2 regions of the Actinoplanes sp. NPDC026619 genome follow, and region 2 is predicted to be linked to the other one. Evidence: riboswitches for the same ligand, from Rfam matches in the RefSeq annotation. Region 2 holds a riboswitch; the other holds the start of a gene.

Region 1 (7,216 bases), on a different contig from region 2:
CGATTCCCCGCGCACCGGCATGCGCGCAGGCCGCCGCCCGCTCCGGCGAGTGGATCCCACCCAGAGCCAACCAGGGCACGTCCCCGGCCAGCATCGCCGCCCGGTCCGGGCCGAGCGCCGGCCCGTATCCCGGCTTGGTCGACGTCGGATAGATCGGCGACATCGTCACGTAGTCCTCGATGGACGGCACGGGTGGCGCATCATCCCGGGGCCGGCCGACCGGCGAGCCGCCGGCCTGCACCGGCGGGTCCGGCTCAGCAGGGCCGGACCGCCCGATCAGTGAGCTATCGGCTGGCGGCAACGGGTCCGGCGCGGCGTGGCGAGACCGGCCGCCAAGCAAGCCGCCGGGCCGTGGAAGCGGGTCCCGCTCAAAGTGGCGGGAACGGCCGATCAGCGGGCCGCCGGGCGACGGCGCGGCCGGGTCGGCGTGGCGGGAACGGCCGGCCGACGAGCCGCCGAGCGGCGGCGTGGCGGGGTTGGCGTGGCGGGAGCGGCCGATCAGGGAGACGATGCCCGCGGGTGGCGATGGGTCTGCCTCGGCCAGGTGAACCGCGTCCGCGCCCAGCGGGTCCGGGCCGGCGACGATGAGTCGGCCCGGGGGCAGCAGGTCGCGCAGGTCGATCGCGAGGGCTCTTCGTTCGGCGTACGGCAAATCGCGTTCCCGGAGAATGACCCACGCCACGCCGCCGCGGACCGCCCGCGCGACCACCCAGGCAAGCGAGCCGGAGGCGAGCCGCCGGTCGGTGAGCAGCACCAGACCGCTCGGCGTCACCACCGCGCCAGCCCTTCGTCGGCGGTGGACGCGACCGCGTGGAAGCGACGCGGAATCCGCCCCGAGGTGTAGGCGAGGCGGCCGCCGGCGACCGCGTGCCGCATCGCTGCCGCCATCCCGGCCGGGTCGTCGGCCCGGGTGATCGCGCTTGCGATGAGCACCGCATCGCAGCCGAGTTCCATGGCCAGAGCCGCGTCCGAGGCCGTGCCGATGCCGGCGTCGAGCACCACCGGGATGTCGACCGCCTGGCGGATCAGCCGGATGTGGTGCGGGTTGGAGATGCCGAGGCCGGAGCCGATCGGCGAACCGGCCGGCATCACCGCGGCGCAGCCCGCGCCGGCGAGGCGGCGGGCCAGGATCGGATCGTCCGTGGTGTAGGGCAAGACCGTGAACCCGTCCGTGACCAGCTTCTCCGCGGCCGCCAGCAGCTCGACGCCGTCCGGCAGCAGGGTCCGCTCGTCACCGATCACCTCGAGCTTGATCAGATCGGTCTCGAACGCGTCCCGGGCCAGGTGAGCGGTCTTGATCGCATCGGCGGCCGTGTAGCAGCCGGCCGTGTTCGGCAGCACCCGCACGCCGAGCCGGTCGAGCATCGGCAGCAGCCCCGGCCCGGCCGCGTCGACCCGCCGGAGCGCCACCGTGACCAGCTCGGTGCCGGAGGCGCGGATGGCGCCCTCCAGCGCGCTGAGGCTGTTCGCCCCGCCGGTGCCGAGGATGAGCCGAGATTCGCCGAAGAACATCGTCATCCTCCCTGCGCCGCGGTGAGCACCTCGACCGCGTCGCCGTCCGCGAGCCGGGCGTCGTCCCAGGTACTGCGTGGAACCACCGTCCCGTTGACCGCGACCGCGACCCCGCGCCGAGCCTCGGTGAGCCGTTCGACGAGGGCCGCCACGCAGAGGTCGTCGTCGCTTTCCACCAGCTCTCGCCCGTTGACCGTCAACCGCATCAGAACCTCCCCGGCGCGAAGTGCTCGAGCAGCGGATCCGCGACCCCGTCCAGGACCAGGCCGGCGATCAGGTCGGCGGTGATCGGCGCGAGCAGCACCCCGTTCCGGAAATGCCCGGCCGCCACGATCACCCGCTCGTCGAGCCGGCCGAGCAGCGGCGCGTTGTCCGGCGTGCCCGGGCGGTGTCCGGCGGTGGTTTCGACGAGCTCGCATTCGGCCAGATCCGGTACGAGGCCGATGGCCGCCCGCAGCAGCTCGTGCACGCCCCCGGCGGTGACCGTGCGGTCGGAGCGCTCCTCCTGGGTGGCGCCGACGACGATCTCGCCGTCCGCGCGCGGCACGACGTAGACGTGCCGCCCGTCGACGGCCGCCTCGAGCACGTGCCGGATGAGCCCCGGCTCGCCGCGCAGCCGCAGCACCTGGCCCTTGACCGGGCGGATCGGCAACCCGGTGAGGGCGGCCGTCCCGCAGCCGGCCGCGACGATCACCGTCGCCGCGTCCACCTCGGACAGATCGTCGATCCGTTTGCTGACGATCCGATCGGCCAGCCGGTCGCGGAGGGCCGCCACCACCCGGCGCGGATCCACCTGCCGCTCGGCCGGCGAAAACACCCCGGCACGGACTCGCGGCGACAGGGCCGGTTCGCGTTCCCGCAGGTCGGAGGGGCGCAGTTGGGCCAGCTTCTGGTGAGTCCAGTCCCGGGCGACCTCGGCCAGGTCGTCCGCGGTCATCGCGAGACTGAGCGTCCCGGTGTCGTCGTAGCCGACGTCCACCCCGAGCTCCGCCGCGAACGCCGGCCAGCGCTCATTGCCCGCCGCCAGCAGCCGGATCAGTTCCGGCTCCTCGTGCGTGGCCTCGCCACCGGGCGCGAGCATCCCGGCCGCGACGTGCCACGCGCCCGGCTCGCCGTCGTCGTGCACCACGACGTCGGCTCCGCCCAGCTGCAGCCGCCACGCGATCGAGAGCCCGATGATCCCGCCGCCGACGACCGCAACCGTCCCACCGCCGCCGCTCATGCCACACCCCCAGCCGCGCCGCCATCGCGCGCCGCCCGGCCAGAGCCGTTCGCCAGGTTCAAGCCACCGCCTGCCGCAGCGCCAGAGCCGTTCGCCACGGTCAAGCCACCGCGTGCCGCCGCGGAGGCGCCGTCCCGTGCGCCGAGCACGCGCAGGAACTCGGCGGTTGCGGCGGCTGGGTCGGCGGTTACCGCCGAGATCGCCGCGACGCCGTATCCGGGCAGGTCGGCAACCCGCGCCGGGGTGATGCCGGCGATCGCGATCACCGGCGTGCCCGGCACCGCGTCGACCACCGCCGCCAGCCCGGCCGGCCCGATCGGTGGCGGCAGCCCGTCCTTGGAGGAGGTCGCGAAAACCGGTCCCACGCCCAGATAGCTGGCGCCGTCCGCGACGGCCTTTCGCGCGTCGGCCGGGTTCCGGCAGGTCACGCCGAGGATCGCGGCCGGCCCGAGCACCCGCCGAGCGGCCTCGACCGGAAGATCCTCGGCCCCCACGTGCACGCCGTCGGCGCCGGCCGCGAGCGCGACCCCGACCCGATCGTCGACCAGGCAGAGCGCGTCGCCCGCGGCCCGGCAGAGAGCGAGCGCGGCGACGGTCAGCTGATAGGCGTCCCGGTCACCGGTCTTGATCCGCACCTGGATGGCGACCGGCCCGTGCCCGACCGCGCCGCGAACCACGTCGAGCGAGTCGGTGACGATGTGCAGCCGAGGAAACACAACGAACGCTCCTCCCTGCGCCGGCATGATCCGGATCAGGTTCGACGGTCGGGGGCTGCCTCAGCCCCCCTCTCAGCCCGGTGCACCGGACTCCCGTGGGGTTGGTCTTGTCTCGGACCATAACCGCCCAAGCACGCTCCGCGCTAGCGGACGTCCCAGACTGGCTCCGGCGTCTCCACCACCTCGTTGTCGCCCTGGAACAGCACGAAGCGGTCGAAGGACCGGGTGAACCAGCGGTCATGGGTGACCGCTATCACCGTGCCCTCGAACTGGCGAAGCCCCTCTTCCAGCGCTTCCGCCGACGCCAGGTCCAAGTTGTCCGTCGGTTCGTCCAGCAGCAGAAGAGTCGCCCCGGACAGCTCCAGCATCAGCACCAGGAACCGCGCCTGCTGCCCGCCGGAAAGCGTGCCGAACCGCTGATCGCCCTGTCCGGCCAGCTCGTACCGGTTGAGCGCCTTCATCGCACCGGCCCGGTCCATCCCGGACCGGTGGTCGTCGCCCCGCCAGAGGATCTCGACGAGGGTGCGTTCGAGCAGCTCAGGCCGGTCGTGCGTCTGCGAGAAGTGACCGGGCCGCACCCGCGCGCCGAGCCGGGCCACCCCGTCGTGCGCCACATAGGCCAGGGGCGCGCCGTCGACCGGTTTGTTCTCCGCGTCGGGGTCGCTGCCACCGGCCGCGAGCAGCCGCAGGAAGTGCGACTTGCCGGTGCCGTTGGCGCCGAGCACCGCGACCCGATCGCCGTACCAGATCTCCAGGTCGAACGGGAACGTCAGGTTGACCAGCTCGAGCTGTTCGCAGATCACCGCGCGTTTGCCGGTGCGGCCGCCACGCAGGTTCATCCGCAGCGACTGCTCCTTGGGCGGCAGCGGCGGCGGCCCGATCTCCTCGAACTTACGCAACCGGGTCTGCGCCGATTGATATCGAGAGGCCATATCGGAGTTGTAGGCGGCCTTCTGCTTGTACATGAACATCAGCTCGCGCAGCTTCTGGTGCTCCTCGTCCCAGCGCCGGCGGTTTTCCTCGAGCTTCTCGTGGCGGTTCACCCGGGCCTCGTGCCAGGAGGCGAAACCGCCCGGATGGGTCCACGCGCCACCACCCTCGACCGCCACCACCCGGTCCGCGGTCTGGGCCAGCAGCTCCCGGTCGTGGGAGACGAACAGCACCGATTTCGACGACTCGCGCAGCCGTTGCTCCAGCCAGCGTTTGCCCGGCACGTCGAGGAAGTTGTCCGGCTCGTCGAGCAGCAACACCTCGTCGCGCCCGCGCAGCAGCAGGTCGAGCGCGAACCGCTTCTGCTGCCCGCCGGAGAGTGTCCGAACCGGACGGTTCCGCACCTGCTCCCACGGTTTGTCGAGGATCGCGACCGCCACCGTGTCGAACAGCACCTCGACGTCGTAACCGCCGACCTCGCCCCAATGGGAGAGGGCGTTGGCGTAGGCGAGCTGGGTGCGCTCGGTCTCGTCGAGGGCGGCGGCGGCCGCGGCGAGTCGCTCGCCAGCCGCGCGCAGGGGCGGTTCGACCAGCGAAAGAGCAAGATCCGCGAGGGTACGATCGTCGCCGATCATGCCGATGAACTGGCGCATCACGCCCAGCCCGCCGGCCCGCGCGATGCTGCCGGTCTGGGTCGGCAGATCACCGGCGACCAGGCGCAGCAGCGTCGTCTTGCCGGCCCCGTTCGGCCCCACCAGCGCGACCTTGGCGCCCTCACCGACCCGGAACGACACGTCGGCGAACAGCTCCCGGCCGTCCGGCAGCACAAAACCGGCCCCGGCCACGTCCACATAACCCATGGGGACGCATTCTCCCGGGTCGAGGGCGTTGCGGTCAGCTGGTTTTCCGGCGCACCCGCAGCACCCGATAGGCCTTCTGACTGGCCATCCGCTCGACCGCCCAGCCGAGGCCGGTGAGCCAGGTGTGCAACGAGTCACCGCCAAGATGCCGGTTGATCACCAGCCAGGCCACCCCGTCCGGAGCGAGCCGGGGCAACCAGCGTTCCATCAGGGCGCGCAGCTCGGCCTTGCCGACATGCGTGGGCGGGTTGCTCCAGATCTCATCGAAGACCACCTCGGCGGGTACGTCGTCGGGCTCGGCCACCCGCAACCGGTCGGCCAGGCCGAGCCGTTCCGCGTTTTCCGCGGCCAGCTCGCGGGCCCGCGCGTTCACGTCGATCGCCCACACGGTGGCCTGCGGCGATTCGCTCGCCAGCACGCTCGCGATCGGCCCGTAGCCACAGCCCAGGTCGAGGAAGACCCCGGTGGCGGTGGCGTCCGGCAGGCTGCCCTTGCGCAGCAGGACGGCCGTGCCGGGGTCGAGCCGGCCGGCCGAGAAGACACCGGATGCCACGACCAACTGGTAGTCGCGGCCGGCGGCACTGAACTCGATCTCGCCGCGCTGGGCGGGCGTGGACGGTTCGGCGCTGAAGTAATGCTCGGCGGTCACGTGTCCAGTTTGCCGCCCCACAACGGGCGACCATCGCCGGGGTGCCGCACAACCAGTGCGTCCATCGATCACCGTACGCTTTTAGCTTCAAATACATGCTGTACGGGACCCCTCCCCGCTACGAACCCCGAGCGACCGCTCGCGGCGGCCTCGCCCTGTACGTCCGTGGTTTCGGCGCCGTGGGAAGCGGCCAGCACCGGCCGGCGCCGCGCGCCCGGACCCAACGCCGGCGAGCGCCACGCGAGCCGGAACGCACCGCGCAGTTCCTGGTCCGCGGGCTGGCCGCGCTGATCCTTCTCGGCCTGGTGGCGATGACCACGTTCCTGGTGTTCGGCGGCGATCGCAAGGCCGGCACCGAGGCCGCCGCCGACGTGAAGGCCGGCCTGCTCACCTCCCGCACGGTGGACAACGCGCCGCTGACGGTCGAGGAGGTCTTCCCCGATTCGCGCGAGGTGCGGCCGCCCTCGGCGCTGCCCTACCGAATCACCATGACCCACACGGATGCCGACTGCCGCACCGCCACCACCGGCGAGACCGGCGCGCTGCTGCTCGCGCACGGCTGTAACCAGGTGGTCCGGGCCGGGATGACCGCGCCCTACGACGGTTACGAGGTGACCGCCGGGCTGTTCAACCTGGCCGACGAGGCCGGCGCCGGCGTGGTCGACGGACGGCTGCGGGAGCTGGTGGTGAGCGGCGACGGCAGCTTCGCGACGCTGCCGGCCACCCGCTCGGGTCCGGACGCGCTGCCCACCGCCCAGGTCGGCTGGCGCACCAGTGGCCACTACCTGCTCTACTGCGTGATCACCCGCTCCGACGGCAAGCTGGTCACCAGCGACGACCCGGTCGCCGAACGGATCACCGCGCAACTGGTCGACGCCTATCTGAACACCACGGTGCTCGGCCGGCGCGCGTCGAGCCCCTAGGCGCGCAGCCGGCGGGTGGCTTCGGCGCGGGCCGCGTACTCCGTGTCCGCCGGGTAGCCGACCGCGATCAGGGTGAGGCCGTGGGCCGGGGCCACGGTCACCTCGCTGGAGCGTTCGCGCAGGGTGAGCAGGGTGGCCGGCCACTCGACCGGGCGGCGGCCGTCGCCGGTGGCGAGCATCGCGCCGACCAGGCTGCGCACCATCGACTGGCAGAACGCGTCGGCCTGCACGGTCGCCACGCAGATCCCGTCCGGGTCGCGGCGCCAGTCCAGCCGGGTGATCGCCCGGACCGTCGTGGCGTGCTCCTTCCGCTTGCAGTAGGCCGCGTAGTCGTGCTCCCCCAGCAACCCCATCGCGGCCACGTTGAGCCGCTCCAGGTCGAGCGGCCGCACCCAGCCCAGGGT
Region 2 (7,216 bases):
CCGCGCCCGAAGGACGGCTCGTAGTCGACGTAGCAGGACTGCGCCCCGGCCTCGGTGATCATGCGGTGCGCCCACAGGTCGATGTCCAGGAGGTTGGTGCCGACCGTGCTACGGCTCTTCAAAGCCTGCAGCATGGTGGCGACCAGGGCGCCGGCCTCCCTCGCTCGGGGCAGTTGGGTGGGGTCCAGGATCTCGATCATGCGGGCGCCTTACTCGAACAGCCAATAAGTATCCCGGCCATATTATCCCGGTACTAGAATCGGAGCCATGGTCAGGTTGCCGCTAACTCCCGCAGAGGTCGAACGCGGGCAACGCCTCGGCGCCCTGCTACGGCGCGCCCGGGGGCAGCGATCGATGCTCATCACCGCGCTGGAGGCAGGTGTCTCGCCGGAGACGCTTCGGAAGATCGAGTCCGGTCGGGTGGCCACCCCTGCCTTCTCGACCATCGCGGCCATCACCGACGTGCTCGGCCTCTCCCTCGACGCGGTGTGGTCGGAGATCAGCCAGTCGGACAGCGGGACCGAACTAACAAGATCAGGTCGCAACGCCGGCGAGCGGCTGGCCTCATAAGGCCCGGCCCCGCAGCTCCGTGGCCGCTGGCGACGCCCGACGACCGAGACGACAGCCGACGACCGAGACGACAGCCGAGGCGACGACTGAGAACCCGGCTAGATGATCGGCCGGAACAGGCCCAGCGCGATCGTGGTGGCCAGGATCAGCGCGGCAACTCCGACCGAGCCCACCACCAGCAGCGTGTCCGGCCGGGTGAAGGTCTGCCGCCGGGCGTAGCTGCGTGGCACCCCCGAGTCGAAGCCGCGCGCGTCCATCGCGACCGCCAGCCGGGTGCCCCGTCGTAGGGCGCCTACCAGCAGCGCGAAGGCGGTGGCCGCGAACAGGCGTACCGCGGCGATCGGATTGCGTCCGGCGTCGACGCCGCGGGCGCGGCGGGCCAGGGTGAGCATCTGCCACTCGGCGCCGAGCAGCGGCAGCAGCCGGAACGCGGCCAGTGCCCCGATCGCGAATCTGGGGGGCGCCTTGGCGTTCTGCACGAGCGCGTCGGCCAGATCGGTCGGGTCGGTGGTGGCGAAGACGATCACGCCGGGCAGAGCGATCGCGAACAGCCGCAGGATCAGTCCGAGCGCGGTCGTCAGCACACCGGTGGTGACGTCGAACGGGCCGAGTCCGACCAGGACGGTTCCGCTGCGGTCGGCCGCGAACAGCACCATCGTGATCAGCACGCCGGCGCCGGCCATGAGCAGCGGCCAGGCCTGCCGGGCCAGCACCGCATAGCGCAACCCGAACAGCGGCAACAGGGCCAGTTCGACGACCAGCGCGATCGCCGGGGTGAGCGGATCCAGCGTGGTGATCAGCGGCAACGAGAAGAGCAGCGCGGCCGCGAGCTTCGCCACCGGATTGCGCCGGGCGAGCAGCGCCGACGGATCCGCGACCGGCTGCGAAACGAACGCGGTCACGGCTGAGCCTCCCGCTGAGCGACCCGCAGGGCCACCGGCCGAGAAGCCGGCCGAGAAGCCAGCCGAGAAGCCGGCCGAGAAGCCGGCCGAGAAGCCAGCCGAGAAGCCAGCCGAGCCGTCCTCGTCCAGGCACAGGTCATGACGGGCGCCGGCGGGGAAGTGGCTCGTGCAGACGAGGCGAACCGAGCGGGAACGTCCGGTCGGCGAGCGCCTGCACGAAGTCGTCGTCGTGAGTCACCGCGACCACCGCATGCCCCTCGTCACGCAGCGTGGCCAGGAGCGTGACCAGCTCGATCCAGGTGCGGCGGTCCTGCCCGAAGGTCGGCTCGTCGAGGACCAGCAGGCGCGGGGCGGTGGCCAGGGCGGTGGCGACGCTCAGCCGGCGGGCTTCGCCACCGGAGAGGGTGTACGGGTTGGCCGCCGCCAACTTCGTGAGCCGGAGACGTTCCAGCAGAGAGTCAACGACGACAGAGATTTCCGATGACGTACGCCCGACCCGTCGCGGCCCGACCGCAAGCTCGTCGGCGACCCGGGACGTCACGAACTGGTGCTCCGGGTTCTGGAACACCGAGCCGATCCGGGTCGTCAGGGTCGCGGCCCGCCACTTGTGCGGCGGTCTCGGGTCGCCGAACGCCGACACCTGGCCGCCGGTCGGCGCGAGCAGACCGCCCAGCACCAGCGCAAGCGTCGACTTCCCGGCGCCGTTCGGCCCGGTCACGGCGAGGACCTCGCCCTCGCCCACCGACATCGACACCCCGCGCAGGCGGTGCTCAACCGTCACGTCCCGGGCGCAGGCCAGCTCGGCGGCGGCCGGGGAGCCGGACTTCAGCGGCGGGATGCGGAAACCGGGCACCCAGACGCCTTCGTCAGCGAGACGATCGCCGTACGCGGCGAACACCATCTCGGGCGCGCCGTCGGCCCGGATCCCGCCACCCGCCTCGAGCACCACGACCCGGTCGACCAGCGGGAGCGCTTCGGCGACCCGGTGCTCGACCAGGATCAGCGTCGAGTCGTCGCCGTGCCGCGAGCGGGTGATCGCCTCCCGGACCAGTTCGGCGCCGGCCGGGTCGAGATTGGCGGTCGGCTCGTCGAGCAGCAGCAGGCCGGGCCGCAGCGCGAGCACCCCGGCCAGCGCCAGCCGCTGCGCCTCCCCACCGGACAGCGCCGCCGTCGACCGGGTGATCGGGTACGGGAAACCGACGCGGTCCAGGGCGTCGCTGACCCGCGGCCAGATCGCGGCGGCCGGCACCCCGCGGTTCTCCAGGCCGAACGCCACGTCGTCGCCGCTGCGGGCCATCACCAGCTGGGTCTGCGGGTCCTGGAAGACGATGCCGACGCGGTCGCGGGCTTCGGCGGGGGAGCGGCCGTCGATCTCGACGGTGCCGGCCTGTTCGCCCGAGTCATCGGGGAGCAGGCCGGCCAGCGCGGCGAGCAGGGTGCTCTTGCCGGCCCCGGAGGGACCGAGCAGCAGCACCCGCTCGCCGTCGTCGATGCGCAGGTCGACGTCGCGGACCGCCCAGGCGCGACGCCCCGCATGCCGCCACCCGAAGCCCCGAAGGACGACCGCGCTCACGACTCACCGCGGGAGGGGTTCATGATTCACATCGAATCAGGACTAGACGAGGGCGCGTGAACGGCCCGCCGCGAACCGGTCCAGAACTCCGGTCTGGGCGAGTGCCCGCACCAGCAGCACGCTGCCGAGTCCGGCGATGACCAGGGACGACGCCGCGGTGATCGCGATGTAGGGCAGTCGCATGGTGGCCCAGGACGTGCCGGGGTACCAGACGAACGCGTCGTACACCGAGGCGACGATGCCGGCGGCGGCGCCGGCGAGCAGGGCCACCGGCAGGTTGTAGCGCTTGTAGGCGAAAGCCGCGAAGATCACCTCGGCGCCGAGGGCCTCGAGCGGTCCTTGCACGACGAGGGTCCAGCCCCAACTCGTGCCGATCGCGACCGAGACCAGCGAGGCGAGCGTGAGGGTATAGAACGCGGCGCCCGGCTTACGCACGATCAGCGCGCCGAGCACGGCCGGGACCAGCCACATTCCGTAGAGCACGGCGCGGCCGGGCAGCGGGATGGCGTCGGCCGGCCCGTTCCAGAGCAGGTTCCACGCCCAGAAGATGACGCCGAATGCGACCGCGACGATCGAGGCGATCACGATGTCGATCGTGCGCCACCGGTTGGTGTCGGTTGCCATGTGAGCCTCCCAATCTTTGCCTTGGCTGGCAAATACAGCCAGCAAATACAGCTGGCAAATACACTGGGAGGAGACGCACGCCGGCCTCGGCCTGGCGGCCTCGGACACGGCGCGGCTGGAGAAAAGACCGAGCTTCCTGCGCTGGCATTACCCAGATCAGGTACGAGGGTCTGCGGTTGCCCGCACTCTCAGCGCTGTGCGCTCCCCTGTCGGATCGAAGTTCGTTCGTGACCTAGGCCGACCCGCGCATCACCTGGGCGATGCAACTGATCTCCGCCGTCGCGAACAACCTTCGCTGTATGTGTTTCCATGACGCTAACACCGTTGTGAGTCCGGGGACAGCGAGGGAGCCGTCACATGTCGATCAAGCCGACCGAGATCAAGCCAACGGAGATCAAGGCGCGGGGCATGACCTTCGACGTGTACGAGGGTGGGCCCGCCGACGGCGAACCGGTTCTCCTGCTGCACGGGTTTCCGCAGGACCACCGTGAGTTCGACCTGATCCTGCCGCGACTGCACGAGGCCGGGCTCCGCACGTACGCCCTGGACCAGCGCGGCTACTCGCCCGGCGCGCGTCCGGGCAACGTCGGCGCGTACCGGATCACCGAACCCGCCGCCGACGCGATCGCCGTCCTCGATGCCCTCGGCGTCGAGAAGGCGCATGTCATCGGCCACGACTGGGGCTCGCAGGTCGGCTGGCTGCTGGCCGCCCAGCATCCCGACCGGGTGAGCACCCTCACCGCCATCTCGGTGCCGCACCCGCGAGCGCTGCGGCTGGCCATGCGCGTACGCCCGACCCAGCGCGCCCGGTTCGCCTACTTCGCTCTCTTCCGCAGCCCGATCGCCGAACGTTTCCTGCTGAGCGCCAACGCGGCCGCGCTCAAGGCAATGCTGCGCCCGATCGGCGAACGCGCCGCGCTCTACGTGGACGCCATGCGCGAATCGGCCCACCCGATCGAATCGGCCCACCCGATCGAATCGGCCCACCCGATCGAATCGGCCCACCCGATCGAATCGGCCCACCCGATCGAATCGGCCCACCCGATCGAAGCGGCCCGTCCGATCGAATCTGCTCAATCCAACGAATCGGGCGAACCAAGCCGGCTGACCGCCGCCCTCAACTGGTACCGCGGCCTGGACGGCCGCGACCTGAGCGACGTCGGTGTGATCACGGTGCCCACGACATACGTGTGGAGTGACCGCGACGGCGTCGTGGCCCGCACCGCCGCGCTACGCACCCGGGACTGGGTCGAGGCCGACTACCAGTTCGTCGTCCTGCGCGGCGTCAGCCACTGGGTGCCCGAGCAGGCGCCGAACGCCCTGGCCACAGCCGCGCTGGCCCGCATCACCGGCGGGAGCCGCGGCAGCGGGGTCGGGGACAGCGGTGCCTAGGGCAGAGGTGTTGGGGACAGCGGTGTTAGGGGAACAGTGTCAGCGGCGGCGGCCCGACGCCGACAGGCCCAGCTTCCTGAGTTCCAGGGCGGCGAGCGCGTCGACCGCTTCGGCGTCGCCGTTGCGCCAGCTCTGCGCGATGTCCGGGCCCAGCTTGGCGAGCTCGTTCAGCGGCTGACTGGCCAGCGCGCGCAGCGCCAGCAGATCGCGGCCGGCGGGCTCACGGCGTACCGAAGAAGCCACCCCGGCCCGGCGCATCCACCGCAACCGGAACGGAAGCCAGAGGAAAAGGACCAGCGCAAGGGGTACGGCGAGGGTGAGGATCGCCATGATCAGCGCCAGCTGATCGACGATTTGCTGTTGCTGCGCGCCCGCGTCGGCGAGGGAGCGGGCCGCGTCGGCGGCGCCGTTGAACGGTTTGACCAGGTCGTCGCCGACCAGCGGCACCTTGCCGACCTTGCTGCCGGCGTCGGCCAGGTTGTCGGCGATCCCGCCGCCCGCGCTCTGCAGCTTCTGACCGGGAACGGCCAGCTTCTCGACCATCCCGTGGACCCAGAAACCGGCGCGGATCCACAGGTAGACCCAGACAACGATGATGATGTCGGTGAGCAGTTGGCGGATGGCGGTGGGGAGCCGCTCGGCGTAAAGCTTCACGGCGCTCAGCGTCCCACGTAGAGCCACTCAGCGCTCGGCCGGCTCAGCACCCCAACAGCTCAGCACCCCAACAGCTCAGCGTGCCTTTAAAAGCTCAGCAGGGCCGCTCAGTGTTTGGCTGCGCAGTCCGGGCAGGTGCCGAAGATCTCCATCGTGTGGGAGACGTCGACGTAGCCGTGTTTCGCGGCCACCCGGTCCGCCCAGGACTCCACCGCCGGGCCCTCCACCTCGACCGCCCGGCCGCACGACCGGCACACCAGGTGATGGTGGTGGCCCTGGCTGCACCGGCGGTAGAGGTGTTCGCCGCCCGGCGGCCGCATCACGTCGATCTCGCCGGCGTCGGCGAGCCCCTGCAGCGTGCGGTACACCGTGGTCAGGCCGACGCGTTCGCCCCGCTCGCGCAGCAGCGCGTGCAGCTCCTGGGCGCTGTTGAAACCCTCGGTGTCGGCAAGCACGGCGCTCACCGCACTGCGCTGCTTGGTGTTGCGCTGCGCGGGCGACTCGGACTGTGCCGGTGATTGGGCCAGTGCCGGTGGTTGGGCCAGTGATGGTGATTCGGCCAGTGCCGGTGATTGGGCCAGTGCTGGTGATTCGACGAGCGCATGTGACTCGGGGAATTCGGCGGTGGTCACGATCGGACCTCCCTCGCGTGGCTGACGGCGTCGGCGACGATGTGCGCGACATGGTCGTCCACCAGCGAGTATGCGATCTCGCGGCCACGACGTGCACCCCGCACCACGCCGGCGCCGCGCAGCACCCGCAGATGCTGGGACACCAGCGGCTGGGGCGCGCCCAGCTTCTCCACCAGTTCGTGCACGCAGCGTTCTCCCACACCGAGCTCCGCGACGATCGCGACACGAATGGGCGCGGACAGGGCACGCAACAGCTCCCCGGCCGCCTCGTACGCCTCGTAACCGGTCGACGTCGTCATCGCACCGCCCAATTTAGCGTGTTTCGGAGGTCGGCCGGCGAACCCCGGTCAGCTCTGGAGGACGACATCGGGCGGCTCCACCTCCCGGGGCTGGTGGGCGCGGCGGCGCAGCGCCCGGACGGCGGCGCCGCCCACGGAAATGGCCACGAACGCGGCCAGGGCGAGGATCACGGTGGTCGCGCCGGGCGCGGTGTCGATCTCGGCGGAGACGGCCACGCCGGCCCCGGCGGCGCCGAGCCCGATCACCATGGCGAGCGCCATGGTCGTCAGAAAACCGCGGGTGACCTGCTGGGCGGCGGCCACCGGCACCACCATCAGGGCGGAGACGAGCAACAATCCGACGGTACGCATGGCGATGGTCACGGTCACCGCGGTGGTCACGGCCATCAGCAGATTGAGGGTACGCACCGGGAGGCCGCTGACCTTGGCGTACTCCTCGTCGTTGCAGACGGCGAACAGCGCCGGCCGGAACACCGTCATCGCGGTCAGCACGGCGACGCCGAGGATGACGATCACCACCACGTCCTGCGGCGATGTCGTGATCAGCGACCCGAACAGGTACTGCATCAG

Evidence for each region. Region 2 has a riboswitch for thiamine pyrophosphate ahead of AB0E90_RS45630 (ECF transporter S component). Riboswitches for the same ligand answer to the same signal wherever they lie in the genome.
Region 1: it holds a riboswitch for thiamine pyrophosphate, as region 2 does, so the genes downstream of both, AB0E90_RS19230 (thiamine phosphate synthase) here and AB0E90_RS45630 (ECF transporter S component) in region 2, are expected to answer to the same signal.

Annotation. Positions count from the first base shown of each region.
Region 1 is NZ_JBEZYA010000008.1:95,451-102,666, forward strand. It holds partial or broken gene AB0E90_RS19205 (thiamine phosphate synthase) at 1-184, opposite strand, end outside; partial or broken gene AB0E90_RS19210 (thiamine phosphate synthase) at 482-775, opposite strand; gene AB0E90_RS19215 (thiazole synthase) at 769-1,518, opposite strand; gene thiS (sulfur carrier protein ThiS) at 1,515-1,718, opposite strand; gene thiO (glycine oxidase ThiO) at 1,718-2,734, opposite strand; partial or broken gene AB0E90_RS19230 (thiamine phosphate synthase) at 2,896-3,477, opposite strand; TPP riboswitch at 3,446-3,557, opposite strand; gene AB0E90_RS19235 (ATP-binding cassette domain-containing protein) at 3,594-5,240, opposite strand; gene AB0E90_RS19240 (methyltransferase) at 5,275-5,889, opposite strand; gene AB0E90_RS19245 (hypothetical protein) at 5,985-6,812, shown strand; gene truA (tRNA pseudouridine(38-40) synthase TruA) at 6,809-7,216, opposite strand, start outside.
Region 2 is NZ_JBEZYA010000037.1:62,139-69,354, forward strand. It holds gene map (type I methionyl aminopeptidase) at 1-200, opposite strand, end outside; gene AB0E90_RS45615 (helix-turn-helix transcriptional regulator) at 268-570, shown strand; gene AB0E90_RS45620 (energy-coupling factor transporter transmembrane component T) at 669-1,472, opposite strand; gene AB0E90_RS45625 (ABC transporter ATP-binding protein) at 1,609-3,045, opposite strand; gene AB0E90_RS45630 (ECF transporter S component) at 3,088-3,669, opposite strand; TPP riboswitch at 3,785-3,887, opposite strand; gene AB0E90_RS45635 (alpha/beta hydrolase) at 4,027-5,061, shown strand; gene AB0E90_RS45640 (hypothetical protein) at 5,101-5,715, opposite strand; gene AB0E90_RS45645 (Fur family transcriptional regulator) at 5,823-6,242, opposite strand; gene AB0E90_RS45650 (metalloregulator ArsR/SmtB family transcription factor) at 6,344-6,646, opposite strand; gene AB0E90_RS45655 (metal ABC transporter permease) at 6,695-7,216, opposite strand, start outside.